Regions from separate parts of the Candidatus Paraluminiphilus aquimaris genome, predicted to be linked through region 2. Evidence: predicted binding sites of a transcription regulator. Region 2 holds the regulator's gene; each other region holds the start of a gene.
The links. Region 2 encodes LexA, which represses DNA repair genes until DNA is damaged. Its sites were predicted from a motif close to ACTGTNTNTANANACAGT; they were not measured.

Region 1 (7,205 bases), 870 kb from region 2:
CCTGGCGAGGTGACTCCCTGAGCATAACTTAATGTCCACTTAGCGAGCGCAGTTGCATGGGCCTCATCTTCCGCCAGTAGGTCGATGGCGCCCACATTGCACAGCGTATTCACTGGGCCGATTTCATCAGGATGAAATACGCCAAGACCACCACCCTCAATCATGGCAGGTCCGGCCATACCGATGGATGAGCTCTTTGTGGCAATGCGAACATCACCTGCGCCAAAGAGAGCCGCATTACCTGCGAAGCAATAGCCATTGTTGACGGTGATGCGCGGTACTTTTCCAGTAAGGCCGGCCCAACGGCTGAAGGATGTGCTGTTGAGGCCAGCAATATTTACCTTTACGTCAGTGTCACCCGGGCGTCCACCGCCCCCCTCGGTATACATCACAAACGGCAGCCGCTCTCGCTCGGCAATTTCAAAAATGCGGTCCAGCTTGTTGTGGTGAAAGAAGCCTTGTGTTCCGGCAAGTACGCTGTAGTCGTAAATTGCGACGGCTACGTCAGCGCGCTCATCAGGCAAAAGTGTCGCGTTAATCGTGGCGGTGCCTGTTATGACGCCGTCAGCGGCGGTATCAACACGAAGGGTGGACGGATCGCGACGATCGCGCTGCGCAGCAACGGCTAGCTGGCCGTACTCAATGAAGCTACTGTCATCGACCAGGTCCAGCAAATTCTCTCTTGCTGTTCGGTAACCTTTACTGTGACGCTTTTCTTTTGCACGCGTGCGAGCGGCATCAAGTGTCTCTGCTTTGATCTGGTCAAGATGCATCTGTGCATCGGTTGATAGGGGTCCCTGCGACACAATCTATTCTCCACGTCTTGTGGGTAGACCTTAAGGTTCGTGCTTTGTTCAGGCAAGCACAAACGAAGCTCCGAGTTGCGGTATTAACTGGGCTATCATCGCGCTTTGTTTTTCTCATAGGGATAATCCTAATGAATCGAACTATTCCGCTCTTCATCATTGCTAGCGTTTTTAATATTTCGTTGGCGGGCTGCGGCGAGACGGGCTCTGTGCAATCGAAAGAGGTTTCTGTTTCGCAGATCGATCAGAACAGCACGGGCAACGAAGCCGATGCGGAATTTTCGGAGCATGAGCAGTTAAATGCCTATCTCGCTGACGTCTTTGCCGAAAATCTCTCGCGGCAGCCGTTTACCGCTAGCTATTTGGGTATCAAGGATCGTCACGGTGAGTGGAATCCTCAGTCGGAAGCATTTAACGACGAAGAGCGCTTGCGGATGGAGCAGGGGTTACTTGATCTCGCGAGGTTTGACAGGGCTGCGTTACCCAATGCGGGGCAGCTGTCCCTCGACCTCTACCGTATGTCATTGGAGCGCTCGCTGGCGATGGATGATTTTCGCCATCACCGCTACGCGCTGCACCAATTTAGCGGTGCGCATACCCGAATTCCGAGCTCGCTTATCAACATTCATCGAGTTACTGACTTGAGCGATGCTGAGGCCTACATCGATCGCATTGAGAACGTGGAGGGTTACTTAGGGGAGGTCATTGAGCAGCTGGAGTTGCGTGCCGAGAAAGGGTTTTATCTGGTTGACTGGATGTATCCGGCGATTCTGGAGTCCTCCAACAATGTGATTAGCGGTCAGCCGTTTGATGATTTCGCAGCGGTGTCACCCGTTTGGGCAGATTTTCAAAAGAAAGTAACGGCACTCGATTTGCCGGAAGATGAAACTGCTCGACTTGTTAATGCTGGCAGAGCTGCGCTCATTGATGCCTTCAAACCAGCCTACCAACGGTTCATCAGTGTGATCGAGAAGCAAAGTGAATCAGCCTCATCCAACGATGGGGTATGGCGTCTACCTGATGGCGATGCGTTCTATCAGCGGCTGCTACAGTGGTATACAACAACAGACCTTACAGCGGATGAGGTGCATCAGCTTGGTCTCAATAATATTGCGCGTATCCACGATCAAATGCGGGAGATCATGGCGCAAGTCAACTTCGAGGGCAGTCTGCCAGCGTTTTTCGTCTTTGTACGCGAGAATCAGTCGCTGCGTTTTCCGAATACCGATGAAGGGAGAGAGGCTTACTTAACGAGTGCGCGTGATGCACTCTCTCGAATGGAGAAGAAGCTACCTGATTATTTCGGTGTGCTACCAAAAGCTGAGTTGATCGTTAAGCGTGTCGAGCCGTTCCGCGAGCGAAATGCGGGGAAAGCGTTTTATCAAAGCCCACCACCCGATGGTTCTCGGCCGGGTATCTTTTACGCCAATCTTTACGACATGAGCGCCATGCCAAAAACAGATCTAGAGGCATTGGCGTTTCATGAAGGTTTGCCCGGACACCACCTGCAACGGGCTATTACGGCTGAGCTCAAAGGTGTTCCAGATATTCAGCGTTACTTGAGCTTCACCGCATTTTCTGAAGGTTGGGGTCTGTACACGGAGCAGCTCGCCTATGAGATGGGGTTCTATGAGGACCCCTATTCACGGTTTGGGCAGCTCGCTATGGAGCTATGGCGCGCCGCGCGACTGGTGGTGGATACAGGTATACATAGCAAGCGTTGGAGCCGTGAAGAGGCCATCGACTATCTGGTCGAGAATACGCCGAACGCTGAGTATGACTGCATAAAAGCGATCGAGCGCTACATTGCGATGCCGGGTCAGGCCACGGCTTATATGATTGGGAAGCTGCGTATTGTTGAACTGCGCGAGGGTGCCAAAGAGCGTCTCGGTGATCAATTCGATATACGATTGTTTCATGACACCGTATTGGGGAGCGGACCGGTGCCACTGAGTAAGTTGGCGGATAATATCGATGCAATGGTGGCTTCCCAACTGACAGAGATATAGCACTCCCTGTGTTCAAACAGGCACTGTTCTTGGGTCGGATTAAAGAACTCGAACAATCATCAATAGAGCCAGCACGGTCAAAAGAAGTTTAAGAAGAGTTTGAAATAACTGCTCGGGGAGTCGACCAAGAAGCTGCAGGCCTATGAGCGTTCCACCAAAGCCCGCAGCAATCATTAGAGCGAGGGGGAGTAGCCACTCGCTCCAGATGAATCCCAGGGTGCTAAAGAGAACGATCCGAAGAAAGTTCATGGTAGATACACTGGCCGCCATGGTCGCCACAAGTTCTTTTCGATTGGCTGCTTGATGCCTAAGAAATGCAGCGATCAAGGGGCCGGTGGCGCTCACAAAAACACCCACGAAGCTTACCGTCGTACTAAAAACCAAGTTGCGGCGCGTGCTATGTGTTTTTACGGCAGGGATCGGGACCCAGGTAACAACAAGGGTAAAGGTGGCGAGGAGCAGCGTTAACTGCATATCCGTTAACCAGAAGGCGGAAAGTGGTGCGGCGAGCAGGGTGCCAATAAAAGCGCCAATAACCAGTGGCCAGAAAAGTTGTCTTGATATGTGATGTCGTGTCATGACCGTTCTGCCGGAGTTTGATCCAAGCTGAACGACACTATGCAGGGGTACGACCGCTGTAATGGGAACGGTAACGACCAGTACGGCCAAAACGAGTGTGCCACCCCCGATACCCAACGATGCGGTCAATAACGACGCAATAAAGCTGGTTGTGATCAGGACATACAGAACGTCTAGGCTGATAGGTAAGTCCGGCATTAGATTGCTACGTTAAGGTATGCATCAAGCATAACGCAGGCGATGACTGTTTTGATGTCGTAAAAGAGTATCCGCCTATCGCGGTGATATCAGAAGAAGGTTGCCCCGGAAGCTCGGAGGGGAGCCGAGCCCGGGGAGGGGAAAGTAAAGGGATACCCTAAGCGACAGGGGTTAGGAATGTGCCGGTCTTAGTCGCTACGGCTTTGCTATGAGATTGCACTGTCTTGATCTTTAGAAGGTGGTTTTCAGGTAGCTGTATTTCAACTTCGCGCTTGCCGCCACGTTGCTTAACGACGGTGACTTCACGATACGCATTGATATGCAGTCTAAGTGAGACGGGTGTGGCATCGGTTAGCGCATCACTTGACCTAAATAAGAACAGCAGCGTATCGGTACTCGCAGCTGCGAGTTGTAGCTTTCGTATTTCAGCATAACGATAGTGAGTGCTCCCTAACCACACAAAAACGGTGCTGCAAGTTGTACTTCGAACAGCTTGCTCTGCTGCCCACAACGTTTCATCCCGGTGTTTGGGGTGCACCATCAGTATCTGTTCTGAGGGAATGTTGTGCGCGCGTAACAAGGGTGCATACGGTGTGTGTGGCGAATTAATAAATGCTTGCCAGCGTTTTTCACTGGAAAGTCGCTCCATGGTTGGCAGAAATAACCCCATGCACTCAGTGCCGTCGTGATCGCTTAAGACCTCGACAGCGCCATGCTTTGGCCAGCCGTTTAGTTGTAATTCTTCATCGAGAGATGCAAAACCCGTTGGTACACTCTGCCTATTATGCCAATCTGTATTGGTAGGTTTGGTGGTTAAGATAACGCGGGAGTTTGTGTGGTTGTCGATGCCCTGCCAGGTGTCAGGACGATTAATGATCTGTTCGATGGAATAGGTCATGATGAGCTCCGCAAAGTAGATGTGATGCTTTTCGGAAAAGCACCAGTAAAAATACTGTATAAATAAACAGTAGTTCCATTGCGGCTGAAAAGCAAGAGAGGCGCCATTTGTGTGTCGTGAAAAGCGACAGGTGAAGCATTCTGCGTTAAATGCACCGCGCTTTAGACGCTATTACCCAGCCAGTTGGTGTTCAGGCTTGGGTAGTTGGATGTTGCGTTTCCTCCTGGGATGGAACGCTTGGGAGCTGACACAGTCGGCACTGTGGGTGGGAATTGTAAGCGCCCTCATGCTTGCGCCGGCGCTCCTGCTATCGCCTTATTTCGGTGTTCAGTCAGATCGCATAAACCCCAGATACGGCTTGATATGGTCAATGCTCATTCATGGAGCGATTGCTATGAGTGGTGCGCTGGCCACCTATTTCGGGATGCTCAACTTATCGGTGCTACTGATTCTTGCTACGGCACTGGGCTCCGTATCGGCAATGCACAGCCCTATGCGTCTCGCTCTGGTACCGCTGTTAGTGCCGCGCGAGGCACTTCCCAGTGCAGTCGGGCTGACCGCCATGTCATTTAACATTGCCCGTATTTTAGGTCCGGCTATTTGCGCGACAATTATTGCCCGTGCCGGTGCTACGTGGGCGTGGTCAACGCCTGTCCTCATATTTGCAGCCTCGGGTTTTATCCTAAAATCCCTAGGCGGCGTGGGGACACGCCAAAAACGAGCACATGGCAGTGTAAACAGCGAGTTTGTCGACGGACTCCGCTATGTCTTCAGCGCTGCCCCCCTTGTCATTATTCTCGCGCTGACATCGATCAATGGGTTTCTAGGGCGCAGTTTTATCGAACTCTTACCCGCGGTATCTGGGCGCCTCATCGCCGGCGGTGCTGCGGAGCTGGCTTGGCTGACCGCGGCCGCGGGAGGTGGGGCTGTTTTGGGTGGCTTTCTCATGAGCCGTCTGAGGGCTGATATTCGGTACTTATATAATATGAGCGTCATGGCCATGCTTTTTGCAGCGGGTTTGCTCTCTAATCTTTTCTGGATAACGGATCTATCAAGTCTATTTGTTTTAGTGGGTTTGCTCAGTTTATCGACAACTCTGGCGGGAACTGCGTGTCAGACTCTAGCGCAACTCGTGATCGATCCGCCGTATCATGGCCGCGTCATGAGCTTATGGTCGATGACCATGATGGCAGCCCCTGCTGTGGGTGCAGCAATTCACGGTGCTGTGGCGGAGTGGCTGGGTTTTGTTGTCGCTTTTGCCTTTGCCGCTTTTTTCGGAGTTTTGAGTCTTATAGGACTCTATCGGCGGCGTCGGGGCATGACCGAAGATGCGCCGGTAGCTAAGGTTACAATGAGCGACTCAAGGTAGTCCCAGCAGTTACCGGGCATATAGCCTTTGGCGCTTCCATCCGCGGCAAAGTTGAGTGATAAACAGACTTCAAGCGACTCTCTGTTGTGCCTTGCTAGCGCTGACTGCAATAGATTTATTCGACTGCGCCAGACGCCTAAACGGTCGAGGGCATTGGCGGGTGAGGTTCCTTTTCGCACGGCAGATTCCGCATCGATTAGTAGCCTTAACTCTTTCGAGACTGGCCATAAGATGACAGGTGCGGCGTTGCCCTCGGCTTGCAGTCCTCGCAGTGCTCTTAGGGCGCCGCGTGCATCGCCAGAGAGCGCCGTATCGACCATGCCAAATGTATTGTAGCGAGCGCTATCGCCCACCGATTCAGCAACGTGTTCAACCGATAAGTGATCGTCACTGGCAAGGAGGCTCAGCTTTTCGATTTCCTGTGCAGCTGCGAGTAGATTTCCCTCGACTCGTTCGGACAATAGGGCGACTGCGTCGCGATCGGCCGACATACCGCGTAGCTTGAGTCGCGCCTGAATCCATGACGGCATTTCACGCCGTCCCACGGGCCATACGGTAATAATGGCTCCACGCTGATCTAACGCGGTATACCATTTAGCGCGTTGGGATTGCTTATCAATTTTTCCGGCGACGATGAGTAGGACATCATCAGACTCCATCGTGAGATATTCCTGAATGGCTTTACTGCCCTCGGTACCCGGCTTGCCGCTCTCAACTTGAACCTCGATTAATTTACGGTCCGAGAATAGCGACATGGCGCTCGCACTTTGCAATAGATTTTGCCAAGCAGCTTTATCGGTTGTATCGAAGCGCTCACGGTCGATACAGCCTTGGCCTCTTGCCGCAACGCGAATGGCGTCTGCGCACTCTTGGACGATCAGGGGTTCGGCACCTGTGACGAGGTAACAAGACGATAAGCCTTGCTTTAAGAATTGGTCGAGTTGCTCAGGCCTTATCTGCATTATCGGCCGCGAGTCTGTAATCAATGCGGCGCGTCAGCGCCTCAACCAAGGTCGTCCGAAGCTCAGCCTGCAGAAGTCTTAGCTCCTCCGTCTTACCGACCACATTGAGAGGATCGTTTAGCATTTGATCCACCACCGTGAGGGTTTCACCTTCGACTAGCCAGCGCTCGCCCAGCTGCAGCGAAAATGTAACGCTTGCTCTAATTTCGAGCTCTGCGGCCCGTGCTCTTGCGGTCAGTGACAGGTTTCTTTGTTCAAAGCGCTCTGTGCCCACCTGCAAAATGAGCGTCGCCTCAGATGGGCCGACGACGCGCGCGCCTAACCTAAGTAGTGATGTACGTAGCTGCGATGCAAATTCACTATTTGGTGCGGAGCTGACAACAG
Region 2 (7,205 bases):
CATATCGAAGTCGCCATTTTCGTTGATAGCAGTTCGACGGCGTTGGCATCCGAACTTTGGGCTGTCGAGCCAAGCCTATCTTATCCCCCTAATAAACGCTGGCTGACTGACTACAACGAGATAAAGACCCTAATGGATCAATGGGGTGAGGAAGCTGTAAAAATAGATCCGAATGGGTCTATCGTCATTGCGCCAGTACCAGCACCAGCACCAGCAACAGAATCGATGCTGGTTAACGCCTCAGATGCAGAGCAAAGTCTTGTTGGTGATGCTATTGAGCCGCTATTTAATGCGGCCTCAGACTTTGAGCCGACAATCGACGGGGCAATGGGGGTCACACTAGTTGACGACGCAGCAGGAGGCTCAGATAGCGACTTTCAGCCGGCCGATACTCTCCCCTCTGCACAACCCGAGACAGCGAAATACGCGAGCCTGAAGGACCGTATCGGAGCGGAGAGTTTGACAAACAGCGTAGCGGAGATGCCTCAGCTGGGTAGCCAAACCTCAGATGAGAGCCCAGAGGACGACAGCGTCGAGCGCACAGGGCAGATTCCCCTAGAGAACCTAGCCACGCTGAGTGGAAACGAGAACATAGGGTCGTTTTCACCAAACGAAATACCCGATCCAGCAACTGCTGTCGCCGACCCTATGAATCGCCGTCCGCTCAGCGATGAGCGTGGCGCTGATGCGTTATCAGGAATAGATTCATCAGAGGGACTGACAGTACCCAACACTGAGATCGATGAAGCGGGCATCGAGATTGCAGAAAATGGCCGCAACGAGACATCTGATGAGTCAGAGAACTTTTTTGCCATCGATGGACTTGGAGAAGACTTTAGTGGGCTTTCAAGTGGGGACGAAACCGCCCTCCCCGGTCTCGAAGATAGCGCGGAAGGGGGCGGTATCGACTGGTTGTCAGATTTCGAAACTGAGGAACCATCGGATAGCGAAGCGCTTGCCGGTGACCCAACGCCGCCGCCTCTGCCGGCAAGCTATCAACTCATGCCTTATGAAATACTCAAACCCGGTTTGCGAAAACTTGAGAAGGACACGGGAAGAGCGCCAGTCTCTGTCTTATCTTGGCTACAACCCATAAGTGCCGAAAGCGATGCGGTTGTCGTGGATAAATGGACTCAGAGCGACAGGGAACCTCATATTCAGGGGACGCTGCAAATTAACGGGCCTTCGGCTTCATCGCGTGAGTATCGTTTGGCCACCAACCTGTGGACCAACACAACGGGGAGTTATCTGCCCCAAAAGTTACCCCCGCTTGCGCTGCCTGCCCCGCCTACGCGCGTCCTGCTAATTGAGCCTGAGCAGGTAATCACTCAGGTGCTTGAGGAGCCGACAGTAGAGTTCATTGATATCACGACCGGGTTAAATACTCTCAGACCTGAGCCGATTGACACGGTGACGACGGAGGATGAAGACCCCGTGGTAGCGGCGTTACCGAAACACGCAATTGCGCTTATGGACCAGCGCGACCTGAGAGAGGGTTATGTGAGGTACATTGACCACCCCGTCATACAAGTCGCCGCAGTTTGGCGGGAACTCACGTACGCTGAGCTTTTTGAGCTCGGTGAGGCCCAGCGTGTGCGCCGAGACATCGACAGCCTAACTCGCGGGCTCATTAACACCGAGTCGGCGCCCCAAAAGCCGTCTACAGCCGAACGAGAGCCAGCTCAAATCACTCGCTAGGTTCAATCGGTGTGTGATGTATTGTTTGGGTCGGGAACGCGACCTCTGCACCGTGTGCTGCGACAATTTCGAGGACTTTGAGCAACACATTTTCCTTAATGCTGTGGTACTCCACCCAATTGGTTGTTTTAGTGAACGTGTAGAAAAAGAAGTCGAGTGACGACGGCCCCATGTGGTTAAAGTTCACGATGAGCGTTCTATCCTGAGCGATGTCAGGGTGCTCGAGCAACATGGTATGCACAGCCTTTACAATGTCCGCCACCTTTGCGGCATCCTCGTATCGCACCCCTACCGTTTCGTATATGCGTCGATTCGTCATTCTTGAAGGGTTTTCGAGGGAAACACTTGAAAACGTCGAGTTTGGAACATACAACGGTCGCTGGTCGAAAGTCCGGATTCTCGTCATTCTTAGACCAATCTCCTCGACAGTTCCCTCGATATTCCGGTCAGGAGACCGTATCCAGTCACCAACGGCAAAGGGACGATCCAGATAGATACTGACACCCCCAAGAAAGTTTGCCAGAAGGTCTTTCGCTGCGAAACCAACCGCGATGCCGCCAACGCCGCCGAAGGCCAACAAGCCAGACACTGACACACCCAGAGATTGCATTACCATCAGTACAACCAGCACCCAAATAGTAATGCGAGCCAAGCGTGCAACGGCGTTAATGGACGCACGATCATCGGATCCCTTTGGGCCTCGATGATCCGCTAATAACTCCGCCTCAATTCCCGCTGATACCCGGTGCAACAACCAACCAATGAGCAATATGGCGCCCGTATCGGCGAGGTGCAACAGCCCCATCCGCAGACTCTGAGCCTGTTCAAATAACCCCAACGAAAGGTAGAGGACACAAATCCACATCGCCCATTCGGCTGGCGGCGAAATCGCGTAATAAACGACATCATCCCATCGAGCGGCCGTCGTATCGGCAAATGAACCCAGCTTTTGGACAAGCTTTCGAATAAGCACATGAGCCACAGCACCAAGTAACAATAGCGACACCAGTGCAGTTGGGACCGCGGGAGTCCCCAAATAATCACTCAAGGGCAAAACAAAACTGAGAATGGATTCCATGACGACTCCAATGAATTGATGACGCCTAACCTACCCATCGAAACCCGATCGGCCAATACTGTACATTTATACATACTGCCTTTATCATCAGGAAATCGAAAGGAGTAGCACTATGGCAAAGTTGACCGCGCGCCAACAGCAAGTAATGGATGTCATCAAGGGTAGTATCGACACAACCGGCATGCCGCCTACCCGCGCTGATATCGCACGAACACTCGGTTTTAAGTCGGCAAATGCCGCAGAGGAGCACTTAAAAGCGCTCGCCAAAAAGGGCGTGATTGAGTTAGTCGCCGGCACATCTCGCGGTATTAGACTAACAGAGCAAAACGGCATCCCAATTGTTGGCCGCGTGGCGGCGGGCGCACCACTACTGGCCCAGGAACACATTGAGGACTATTGCGATTTGAGCTCAACTTTTTTCTCACCGCCTGCGCATTACTTTTTACAGGTGTGCGGCGACAGCATGGTCGATGCAGGAATCTTCGATGGCGACCTTCTCGCCGTGCACAGCACTTCACAGGTTCGACAAGGCCAAATTGCTGTCGTGCGTATCGATGACGAGGTGACGGTCAAGCGTTGGAACAGGCTCAGTGATACTCGCGTTGACTTGGTTGCAGAAAACGACGCCTACGAGCCCATTCAGCTGGACTTAAGCCAAGACTCTGTCGCGATAGAGGGGATAAGTGTCGGCGTGATCCGCCGGTAGTGCGAACCGCTTGTTAATGCAGCGTTCGCGACTCAGATGCCTCAGCAGCGTCCGAAGACTCGATTTCTACACCAGTCATCTCCGCGATCTTTGCTGCCGCTTGAATCCCAGCTTGAATCATAACCTTTGCAACTTCGAGGTTATTCTCCATGAGATAGGCACTCGCCTCTTCCGAAAATTGGATGCTCACTAATGGCTCTGAATCGTCGTCTGCTCTTTGCAGAACGACCTCACCATCACCCAAATCAACAATTTCTAAAAGCGACGTAGACATCTGACAACCTCACAATATGTCGTGTTGTTTTACCGACAGTAACACTATAGATCGGGTTTTGCCACAAAGGCGCGGTAGTTTCATGACTCGTCAATCGCATCAGCAACCCGACCAATTAGGGCCTCAAGCTTCTCATAGATCTCTGCCGCTGACGCCGAATTAAATTGCTGACGCGTGACCGCCAACACATTTTTTGGACGCCGAGGGGACAATCCCGGGGATATGGGTTGCAAGAGGTCGGCCAGCCAACCGTCTTGCTCCAAGTTCGCCATCTCGCGAACCTCAGGTGATACCGCTATGCCAGCTGCGAGAGACGGCAGCGCGCGTGCTGAGTGCGGTGGATCGTTGGGCAAATTTACCACGCGTTGACAAGCAAGTAGCTGCCAACCGTAAGCATTGAGTAAGTGCAGTCTCGTTGCAGGTGCAAAAGCGGCGTCGATGGCTGGCGCCGCCTGCTCCTTCGCTGTTTCAGCCCGCCGCCAAGCATCAATCATGATTGATGCCATATACAAAGAGTGATTTGCGTAGGATTGGGCCTGACTCAATCTAAGGTCTCTGACTTATTTCTTGGACTTAGACGAAGCGGCGGCTTTCGATTTCGCCTTCGCACGTGGTTTGGCCTTTGCTTTCTTTTTCGGAGCAGGCTTACCCGACCCCTCCGCTACCCATCCGGATGCATTGAAGTAAGCTTTCCAGCCCGTTGCCTTGCCATCCACCTCAGTCATGACGTACTGCTCTTTGGTCTTTCGACTAAAGCGGATCTGTGTTCGATTTGACGCATCATCGACCCGCGGCGCATCCAATAAGAAATGATACTTGGGGTCCAACTCAGCCTGATGCCCAAGAAGCTCGTCAACAAACGGCGCTCGCGTCTCTCTATGTTTCGGAAACTGACTCGCCGCTAAAAACAAACCGGCCGCACCATCGCGCAAAATATAATGATCTTCCACCTTTACGCACTGCAACTCCGGCATGGGAATCGGATCCATTTTAGGTGGCGCCGCCTCCCCGTTTCGCAGTAGCTTGCGGGTGTTTGAGCATTCAGAATTGGTACAACCAAAATACTTGCCAAAGCGCCCCGTCCTGAGTTGCATTTCAGAACCGCATTTGTCGCACTCAAGTGTTGGACCATCATAGCCTTTGATCTTAAAACTACCTTGCTCAACGAGATAACCGTCGCAATCGGGGTTGTTACCGCACACGTGAAGCTTTTGTGTCTCATCGATCAGATAACTGTCCATCGCCGTATTGCATTTGGGGCAACGCTCCTTGCTAAGCAACAAGCGTGATTCCGCCTCATCATCAGCATCCGCGGAGACTGCCTCATCGCCGGGAATCAGATTCATGGTGTTCTTACACCGCTCTTTTGGCGGCAAGTTGTAACCCGAACAACCTAGGAATACGCCGGTACTGGCGGTCCTAATTTGCATTGGCCGACCGCATTTTGTGCAAGCAATCCCCGTCGCGGTGGGCTCGTTAGCCTGCATACTGCCCTCGCCCGGGCTTTCTGCTAACTCAAGCTTGCTGCGAAAATCGTCGTAAAAGGCATCCAGTACATCACGCCAGTCTTTTCGGCCCTCTGCAACCTCGTCGAGATTCTCTTCCATTGAAGCCGTGAACCCGTAATCGAGAAGGTCTTCGAAGCTCTCCTGAAGACGTTGGGTCACGATGTCGCCCATTTTCTCGGCGTAAAATCGGCGGTTCTCAAGCTTGACGTAACCACGATCTTGAATGGTTGAAATAATGGCCGCGTAAGTCGATGGACGTCCAATGCCGCGCTTTTCAAGCTCCCTTACAAGGCTTGCTTCACCGTAACGAGCTGGAGGCTTGGTAAAATGCTGTGAAGGCAACAGCTCACTCAGAATAAGCGCATCACCTGTCTTGTAATCTGGCAATATCGCGTCATCGCCTTTTCGCGCCACAGGCGTTTGAACGCGTGTGTATCCGTCGAACTCAACTACCCTGCCTTTTGCTGTCATATCGTATTCAGCGGCAGTGACAGTGAGCGTCGTACTCAAATAGCGTGCCGGTGTCATTTGACAGGCTACAAATTGCCGCCATATCAACTCGTACAAGCGCTGAGCGTCTCTCTCCGCGTCTTTTAGCGTCTCCGCCCGCAATCGGACGTTGGATGGACGTATCGCTTCGTGGGCTTCCTGAGCGCCTTCTCGCGCGCCGTAACGATTAGGCGCGTCAGGCAAGTACGCCGCTGAAAAATGCTCGGTAATATAATCGCGGCAGGAAGCCACCGATTCACTGCTCAAATTCGTAGAGTCAGTTCGCATATAAGTAATATGCCCTGCCTCATAAAGGCGTTGTGCCAGCGTCATGGTCTTTTTGACGCTGAAACCAAGGCGTGTGCTTGCGGCTTGTTGCAGCGTTGACGTAATAAAGGGGGCTGAAGGACGTGACGTCGTTTTACGCGCCTCCAGATCAGACACCGTATACGCCGCATCTGACAGGGCCGACACCGCCAATGCGGCATCAGACTCTGACTTTGGTTCGAATGCCTTCCCTTGGTATCTGACCACTTCAAATCGAACGCTTGGATCGCCCGTTCGCTGTAAATCAGCATGAAGTTGCCAATATTCTTCTGGGACGAAAGCGCGAACCTCTCGTTCGCGCTCGACTATGAGGCGTACCGCTACGGATTGAACACGTCCCGCAGAAAGACCTCGCGCAATCTTTGCCCATAAAAGCGGTGACACTTCAAAGCCAACAACTCGATCTAAAAATCGTCGCGCTTGTTGCGCATAAACACGGTTGGTATCGAGCTGGGTGGGTTTAGCAAAAGACTCTTGAATCGCACGCTTTGTAATCTCGTTAAAAACCACTCGTTGGTAACGAGCGTCATCGCCACCAATGATCTCCTTGAGGTGCCATGCAATGGCCTCCCCCTCTCGATCCAAATCGGTGGCAAGATAAATAGCGTCGGCAGACTTTGCGAGCTTCTTGAGCTCATCGACCACTTTCTCTTTGCCTGGCAATATCTCGTAGCGAGCGGCCCAACCGTTCTTAGGGTCAACACCCATTCGTCGCACAAGTTGCTCTCGCTTCTTCTTAGCTTGGTATCTTAGCTTTTCATCAGGCGCCATTTTGCGGGTAATCGCCGCCTGGGCAGCACGCTCTTTTGGATCTGAGGTCGGTGCACTGCCTGCCGTAGGCAAATCACGAACGTGCCCGACACTCGACTTCACAATGAAGTCTGAACCCAAATATTTATTGATCGTCTTTGCTTTTGCGGGCGATTCGACGATAACCAGTGATTTACCCATGAGCTAACTTTTGCTTCCGACATGACATTTAGGGACGACAGGATCGTCGTTGACGGCGGAGTGTACGGGACAAAGACGGGCAGAGGTCAAGCACTTAATATGAATTTGCCTATGTCAAAGCTATTCAAAACCGTGGTCACTCACTAAGGAGTCAATGACTGTGATGACCTTATC
Region 3 (7,205 bases), 160 kb from region 2:
TCGTCGTGGAAGTAGAGCCAGAGCCAGAATCTGTCCCCGCTTTCGTTCCCGAGCCTGTTGCACCCCCACCCCCACCCCCACCTGCGGTAACAGAGGAGACTGCAGACAGCTTTGCGCGAGAGGTCATCGACACTCTTAATGGCGGCAAAGCACTCAAGCAGTTTGTCGCGGGCGATTACGTTGTTGAACGCAGTGTCGCCATCGTCGATGCCCTGCGTCGTGGCGAGGTGCCGTATAAGCTTTTACCCGTAGGAAAACCGGCGAGCGTATTCCCGACGTTGGAAGATGGCGTGCGAGTGACGATGAACCCTACCGGCTTCACCCGTTACGACGGCTTTGCTAACTGGGTCAATAGCCTAGATGTCGCTGCCATCATGGCGGTGTTCAATGACTATGAGTCATTGGCTACAACGGCTCTGTCGCGCATGGGTGTCAACGACTTTGATATTGGCGGCGCCGCACTTGCTGCGACCACACATATTTTGGCAACGCCCACCCTGCCCGAAAACGCCGAGCTGGTGCGCGACGAAGCGAACTGGGCGTACAAAGACCCTGAGTTGGAGTCGCTCACCCCACTCCAGAAGCAAGTGCTTCGCATGGGGCCCGACAACGCGGAGCTTGTTCAACAAAAAGCGCGCGAACTGCGCGGTGCGCTACTTGGAGACCTACCGTAGCTGCGGACCTCTAAGTCTTCGGTGGCAAGACACCAGCACGAGTTCAACCCGTTCTGTCTAGTTGCAACTAACTCACTCGTCAGACGTGGCTTCAAGAAGATGCATGAAGTGCGACGGCGCGAACCCGCGTGAGCTCATGAAACGCCCACGCTTGGCGCGCTCCTTTTGCTTAAGCTCCCATTCTTCAGGCATTGGCTTTGCACCAAACTTGCGGTCGTAAACGTCCTCCGCCGCGGCAAACCAGTCAACCCCGTCTGGAAACGCATCAACGAGTGCCGCATCAGGATCACAGCCCTTCTGACGCAACTCGTAAGCGACTTTGGAGGGGCCTGCGCCGCGATTTACCAATTGGCGAGCCATCGACGCCGCGTAACGCTGATCACTCAGCAACCCCTCACGAGTCAGCTGGTCCACTGCATCGTGGATGACGACATCACTCTCTAAGCGTTTACCAAACCGTTTTTTAAGCTTGGTAATGATCTCTTGGGAGGAGTGTTCTCGCCTCGCGAGTAAGTCCATACCCGCAAGGCGTACATCCGACGGTTTTACTTCCACGTCGGTGCTTACTCGGCGGTCACTTCTTCGGTCTGCTCAGCAGGTGCATCGGACTCATCAGAGGGGATATTCATAGTCTGACGCCGAATTTCGCCTTCGATCTCAGAGGCAATGGCGGGGTTCTCATCGAGGAACTTCGCTGCGTTCGCCTTTCCTTGACCAATCTTGTCGCCCTTGTAGGCATACCACGCACCCGATTTGTCGACCAGGTTCAGCTTTACGCCCCAGTCGAGCACCTCACCCATATGATAAATGCCGGCGCCGTACATGATCTGGAACTCAGCTTGCTTAAAGGGTGGCGACACCTTGTTCTTGACCACCTTTACCCGCGTCTCGTTCCCTACAATTTCATCGCCATCTTTAATGGCGCCAATGCGGCGAATATCGAGACGTACCGATGAATAGAACTTAAGCGCGTTACCCCCGGTCGTTGTCTCTGGACTGCCGAACATCACACCAATTTTCATGCGAATCTGGTTAATAAAGATCACGAGGCAATTTGTCTGCTTAATCGCTCCCGTTAACTTACGCATAGCCTGACTTAACAGGCGAGCTTGCAGACCCACATGCGAATCACCCATGTCGCCTTCAATTTCAGCCTTTGGAGTTAGCGCGGCAACTGAGTCAACCACTAGGACATCAACAGCACCCGAGCGCACCAGCATTTCAGCGACCTCCAGGGCCTGCTCGCCGGTATCAGGCTGAGACATGATGAGATCGTCCATTTGCACGCCTAACTTCTCTGCGTACTGCGGATCGAGCGCGTGCTCCGCGTCAACAAAGGCCGCCGTACCCCCAAGCTTTTGCGCTTCGGCAATGACTTGTAGGGTTAAGGTTGTTTTTCCCGAGGACTCTGGGCCGTAGACCTCAACAATTCGGCCTCGGGGAAGACCGCCGATACCGAGCGCAATATCCAAACCCAACGAGCCGGTTGAGATGGCGGGAATCGCCACCTGCTCGTAGTCACCCATGCGCATGACTGTACCTTTACCAAACTGACGCTCAATTTGGGCCAGTGCTGCGTCCAACGCTTTTTGCTTATTAGGATCCATGAGTTTCTCCCTTTGGCACACTTCGATGCCGCTTAACGAATACTGTATATATAATCAGTGTTTTATTTCCTGAATGCAAACGAGTTTAGAGGTAAACGAAGAAAAAAAAACATCATTGCCTAACACCTGTCGTCAAAGGCGACAGACAATGCGCTGCACACAGCAGCGAGAGGGGGAAATTGATTTGGAAGCGAACCCTATTTAGGCCAGCGTGCGGTCAATCATCGCCAAAAATACCCACCACCTTCTCTCCCGACGCATTGATGCTGGCGCGGTACATACCCGGTGTATTAAAGGTGAGCGCCACATTCCCTTTGGCGTCGACGGCGATAATTCCCCCGTCCCCACCCGCCTTGACGAGCGTTTTATTGACCACCTCGTCAGCGGCTTGGCTCAAGGATTCACCGGCAAGCTCCATCCGCGCGCACACGTCGCGAGCTACCGTATGTCGAATAAAGTACTCACCATGACCCGTTGCAGAAACCGCACAGGAGGCGTTATTTGCATAGGTACCTGCGCCGATCACAGGGGCGTCACCAATGCGCCCCCAACGTTTGCCTGTCATACCACCGGTGGAGGTACCAGCAACCAAGTTACCCATAGTGTCAAGGACGGCAACGCCAACCGTTCCAAACTTGTAATCGGGTTTGGGCGACAGGCCCGCCTGCCGTGCCCGCTTGTAGGCCTCAAGCGCCTTTTGGCGACGCTCGGTGTCAAAGTAGTCCTCTGGCACCCCTTCAAACCCTTGTTCCGCAGCAAACTGTTCAGCACCGCGAGATGCCAACATGACATGAGGAGACCGCTCCATGACAGCGCGCGCAAGGGCGATCGGAGACTTAACGGTCGTCACGCCCGCAACGGCTCCCGCATCCAACTCAGCGCCATGCATGATCGATGCATCGAGCTCATGATGCCCCTCCCATGTGTAGACCGCACCACGCCCTGCATTGAAGAGCGGAGAGTCCTCCATGCGCTGGATAATATTCACAACAACATCAAGGCCCACCGCGCCCGCTTTCAGCTGGCGATGTCCCTCAACAATCGCCTCGTCTAAGAAGCGGGAATACGCCATTGCCTGCTCTGGTGTCATTCGCGCGCGCTCGATCGTCCCCGCACCGCCGTGCAGTGCTATCGCAACGGGCGGCTCTTCAGCGCTTATGGGCGAGGTGAAGAACGTCAGCAGTAAAAAAAATAGCCGGCCCCTCATGCGCCGTCATTCCGGAATACTGAGCCCGCCTTCATTACAAAACTGGGACGCTCCAACACCCCCACGTCTTCGAGAGGGTTACTATCAAATGCCACGATATCAGCATGAAAACCGGGAGCGATCTGTCCCAGCTCGTCCTCTACCCTAAGAAGCTTCGCGGCGTTAACAGTCGCCGCCTGAATGGTTTCCATGACCGGCATACCCGCTTCTGCCATGAAGCGAAACTCTCTCCCGTTTGAACCGTGTGGAGAGACACCCGCGTCGGTACCAAAGGCTATTTTCACACCGGCTTTATAGGCCTCGCCGAAGGTGTCCTGAATCAAAGGGCCAATGGCTGCAGCTTTGGGCCTGACGACAGCTGGAAGCTTGTCATCGAGCTCGGCCAGATCACCCACCCATTTTCCGGCCGAAATTGTAGGGACGTACCAAGTGCCCTGCTTACGCATAAGACGCATTGCTTCCTCGTCCATGTACGTGCCGTGCTCTACAGAGTCGACGCCGGCTCGAATCGCTCGTTTCATACCCGTCGCGCCATGGGCGTGAACTGCCACGACAAAATCATAGTCTTTCGCGGCGCTGACAACCGCCTGCAATTCCTCGTCCGTGAATTGTGGGTTATCACCGCTCTTTGCTAACGAGAGCACACCGCCGGTCACGGTCAACTTTACGACATCGCTCCCGTCCTTATAGCGCTGACGCACTGCTTTATAGGCGTCGTCAGGGCCATTGATAACGCCCTGCTTGGGGCCGGGGTCACCACGCAAATCCGCGCGTATGCCATTAGTCGGGTCAGCATGGCCTCCCGTGGTGGCCATGGCCTTACCCGCGGCAAAAATGCGCGGACCGTCAACGAGCCCTTTTGCAATCGCATCTCTTAATGCAAAGATCGCTTGGATATCGCCCGCACCCAAATCGCGCACCGTTGTAAACCCTGCATCCAAAGTTCGCTTAGCGAAAACGCTCGAGCGCAATGCAATATCAGCCGAATTCATGAAAAATTCTTCCGAGTAACTTGCGGGCGGGTTGAGCTCGCCGTCTAGATGCACATGCATGTCCATGAATCCAGGAGACACATAGGACGCGCTAAGGTCGATCACCTCGTTGCCCTGGGATTCAATAAAACCCGATTGCACCGACGTAACACGCCCAGATTCGATAATCACAGATTGCTTCTCAAGCAACTTGCCGCTCTCGGTATCGAACAGGTGTCCGGCGTGAATAATGGTTGCAGCTGATGTGAAAGGTGCGACGAAAATACCGCAGATAAATAGGCTTCTTTTAAGCATGACCTACCCCAGGGTGACTGTAATTTCAGCGACAATAACGGTAAACGAACAAGATAACCAGATCCGCCCAGGCCTGAGATTTTTGAACCCACCAGCGTGCAAGAAACCCCACCGATATTGCTTGACGGGATTTAAAGCGAGCGCCTTTTGACCTATCCTCTCGCTTTGAATTTTTAGCCTATAGGCATCCATGTCCTCATCACCCGACACAAGCCAACACACACCGATGATGCGTCAGTTTTTGGCCATCAAAGCGGCGCATCCTGATGAACTCCTGTTTTACAGGATGGGTGACTTTTACGAGCTCTTCTATAAGGACGCTGAGATAGCTGCGCCGGTATTGGATATCACGCTGACATCTCGTGGAAAGTCAGCAGGGGAACCGATCCCAATGGCGGGTGTGCCGTTTCACGCAGCGGAGAGTTACCTTGCCCGATTAGTCAGAGCCGGTTTCTCGGTCGCTATCGCTGAGCAAATCGGCGACCCCGCTGAGTCAAAAGGCCCCGTAGAGCGAAAAGTTGTTCGAATCGTCACCCCCGGGACCTTGACCGATGAGTCGTTACTCGATGCCAGTGGCGACTCACTGATTGTCTCCGTCTTCAGACAGCAAATGGACTGCGGTGTCGCGTGGATGGACGTGAGCAGTGGCCGTTTTTTGGTCTCGGAAATGTCGGGAGAAGAAGCGCTCGCCGCAGAGCTGCAGCGGCTCGCTCCTGCCGAGGTACTGGTGTCCGAAGATGCGACCCTACCCTCGCTGGGTGATCATGTGGCAATCCGTCGGCTCGCAGCGTGGCAGTTTGACGAGGAAGCCGCTCGACGTGCGCTCAACCAGCAGTTTCAGACCCGTGATTTAAGCGGTTTTGGTTGTGAAGACTTGGTGCTGGCCATTTCAGCGGCTGGCGCTTTGCTGGACTACGTAAAAGATACTCAGCGCAACGAACTGCCTCACTTGGCCGCAATTCGCCACGAGCGCCAAAGCGAAGCCGTGGTGTTGGACGCGGCGACACGTCGTAACCTTGAAATTGATAAAAATATCCACGGCAATGAGGACAACACACTCTTTTCGGTCTACAACGCCACGGTAACGGCAATGGGTACACGCCACCTTAAAAGGTGGTTGCATCGTCCCGTTCGCCTGCGCGAAGAGTTAGAAGCGCGTCTTGACGCCGTAGAGCAGCTCAAAAGTAACTATGGCTACGAGGCAATACGCCAGCAACTCAAGCCTATTGCCGATATGGAGCGCATTCTCGCGCGGGTGGCGCTTCGCTCTGCTCGCCCGCGGGATCTAACACGCCTGCGCGACAGCTTATGGGCACTGCCCACCTTGGTATCAGCCGTTCCAGCAGGCTCTGAGCGGCTGAATGCGCTCGTAGCGGATATCAGTGATTATCCTGCTCTTTGTGAGCTGCTGAGCAAAGCGCTAGTGGAGGCCCCCCCCGTGGTCATTCGCGATGGTGGTGTGCTCGCTCAGGGCTATGATGAGGAGCTAGATGAGTTGCGCGGTATCAGCGAGAACGCCGGTGAATACCTCGTTGATATCGAGCGCAGAGAGCGAGAGGCTACGGGGCTTTCCACACTCAAGGTCGGCTATAACCGGGTCCACGGTTATTACATTGAGATTAGTCGCCAACAGTCTGATCTCGCACCCGATACCTACCAGCGTCGCCAGACACTTAAAAACGTCGAGCGCTTCATAACGCCTGAACTGAAGCTGTTTGAGGACAAAGCACTATCGAGCCGCAGTCGAGCACTCGCTCGGGAGAAACACCTCTACGATGCGCTTGTCGAGCGCGTCGCAGATGACCTTCTCGCTCTCCAAAAAACGTCCAACGCTTTGTGCGACCTCGACGTACTCGCTTGCTTTGCCGAGCGTGCAGATGCGCTGACGCTGAATAGGCCAACCTTTAGTGACGCGGTGCAACTCGATATTACGGGCGGTCGTCATCCGGTCGTTGAGCAAGTCAGTGACAGGCCGTTTATCGCCAACAACACCTTGCTCAATGATGCTCGGCGAATGTTATTGATAACGGGCCCCAACATGGGCGGTAAGTCGACCTACATGCGGCAAAATGCGCTGATTACCTTGCTGGCCCACTGCGGTGCATTCGTGCCTGCACAAAGCGCCACCCTATCGTTAGTCGACCGCATCTTTACCCGAATTGGGTCGTCCGACGATCTCGCCAGTGGCCTCTCGACGTTTATGGTTGAAATGACCGAGACGGCGAACATTCTTCACAATGCGACAGATCGCAGCCTGGTGCTTATGGACGAGGTCGGTCGCGGCACAAGCACCTTCGATGGGCTGAGCATTGCTTGGGCGGCCGCCGTCGCACTGGCCGAGCGAGTTCGCGCTCTTACCTTTTTTGCGACACACTACTTCGAGCTCACCGCACTACCCGATGACTACGTCGCCATGGCGAATGTGCATCTG

Region 1: imuA (translesion DNA synthesis-associated protein ImuA) is a predicted target of LexA. The motif match lies at 4,544-4,561, and genes of this name have one in related genera.
Region 3: recA (recombinase RecA) is a predicted target of LexA. The motif match lies at 2,323-2,340, and genes of this name have one in related genera.

Annotation. Positions count from the first base shown of each region.
Region 1 covers NZ_CP036501.1:20,375-27,579, reverse strand. Annotated here, with positions in the region: gene E0F26_RS00115 (acyl-CoA carboxylase subunit beta) at 1-806, opposite strand, end outside; gene E0F26_RS00110 (DUF885 domain-containing protein) at 938-2,815, shown strand; gene E0F26_RS00105 (sulfite exporter TauE/SafE family protein) at 2,855-3,592, opposite strand; gene imuA (translesion DNA synthesis-associated protein ImuA) at 3,750-4,490, opposite strand; gene E0F26_RS00095 (MFS transporter) at 4,600-5,859, shown strand; gene holA (DNA polymerase III subunit delta) at 5,790-6,821, opposite strand; gene E0F26_RS00085 (LPS-assembly lipoprotein LptE) at 6,805-7,205, opposite strand, start outside.
Region 2 covers NZ_CP036501.1:1,878,276-1,885,480, reverse strand. Annotated here, with positions in the region: gene E0F26_RS08595 (hypothetical protein) at 1-1,698, shown strand, start outside; gene E0F26_RS08590 (mechanosensitive ion channel family protein) at 1,688-2,776, opposite strand; gene lexA (transcriptional repressor LexA) at 2,889-3,482, shown strand; gene E0F26_RS08580 (hypothetical protein) at 3,496-3,756, opposite strand; gene E0F26_RS08575 (hypothetical protein) at 3,837-4,250, opposite strand; gene topA (type I DNA topoisomerase) at 4,317-7,031, opposite strand; gene E0F26_RS08565 (hypothetical protein) at 7,152-7,205, opposite strand, start outside.
Region 3 covers NZ_CP036501.1:1,720,919-1,728,123, reverse strand. Annotated here, with positions in the region: gene E0F26_RS07855 (DUF3014 domain-containing protein) at 1-674, shown strand, start outside; gene E0F26_RS07850 (regulatory protein RecX) at 747-1,229, opposite strand; gene recA (recombinase RecA) at 1,238-2,281, opposite strand; gene E0F26_RS07840 (isoaspartyl peptidase/L-asparaginase family protein) at 2,499-3,488, opposite strand; gene E0F26_RS07835 (metal-dependent hydrolase family protein) at 3,485-4,774, opposite strand; gene mutS (DNA mismatch repair protein MutS) at 4,965-7,205, shown strand, end outside.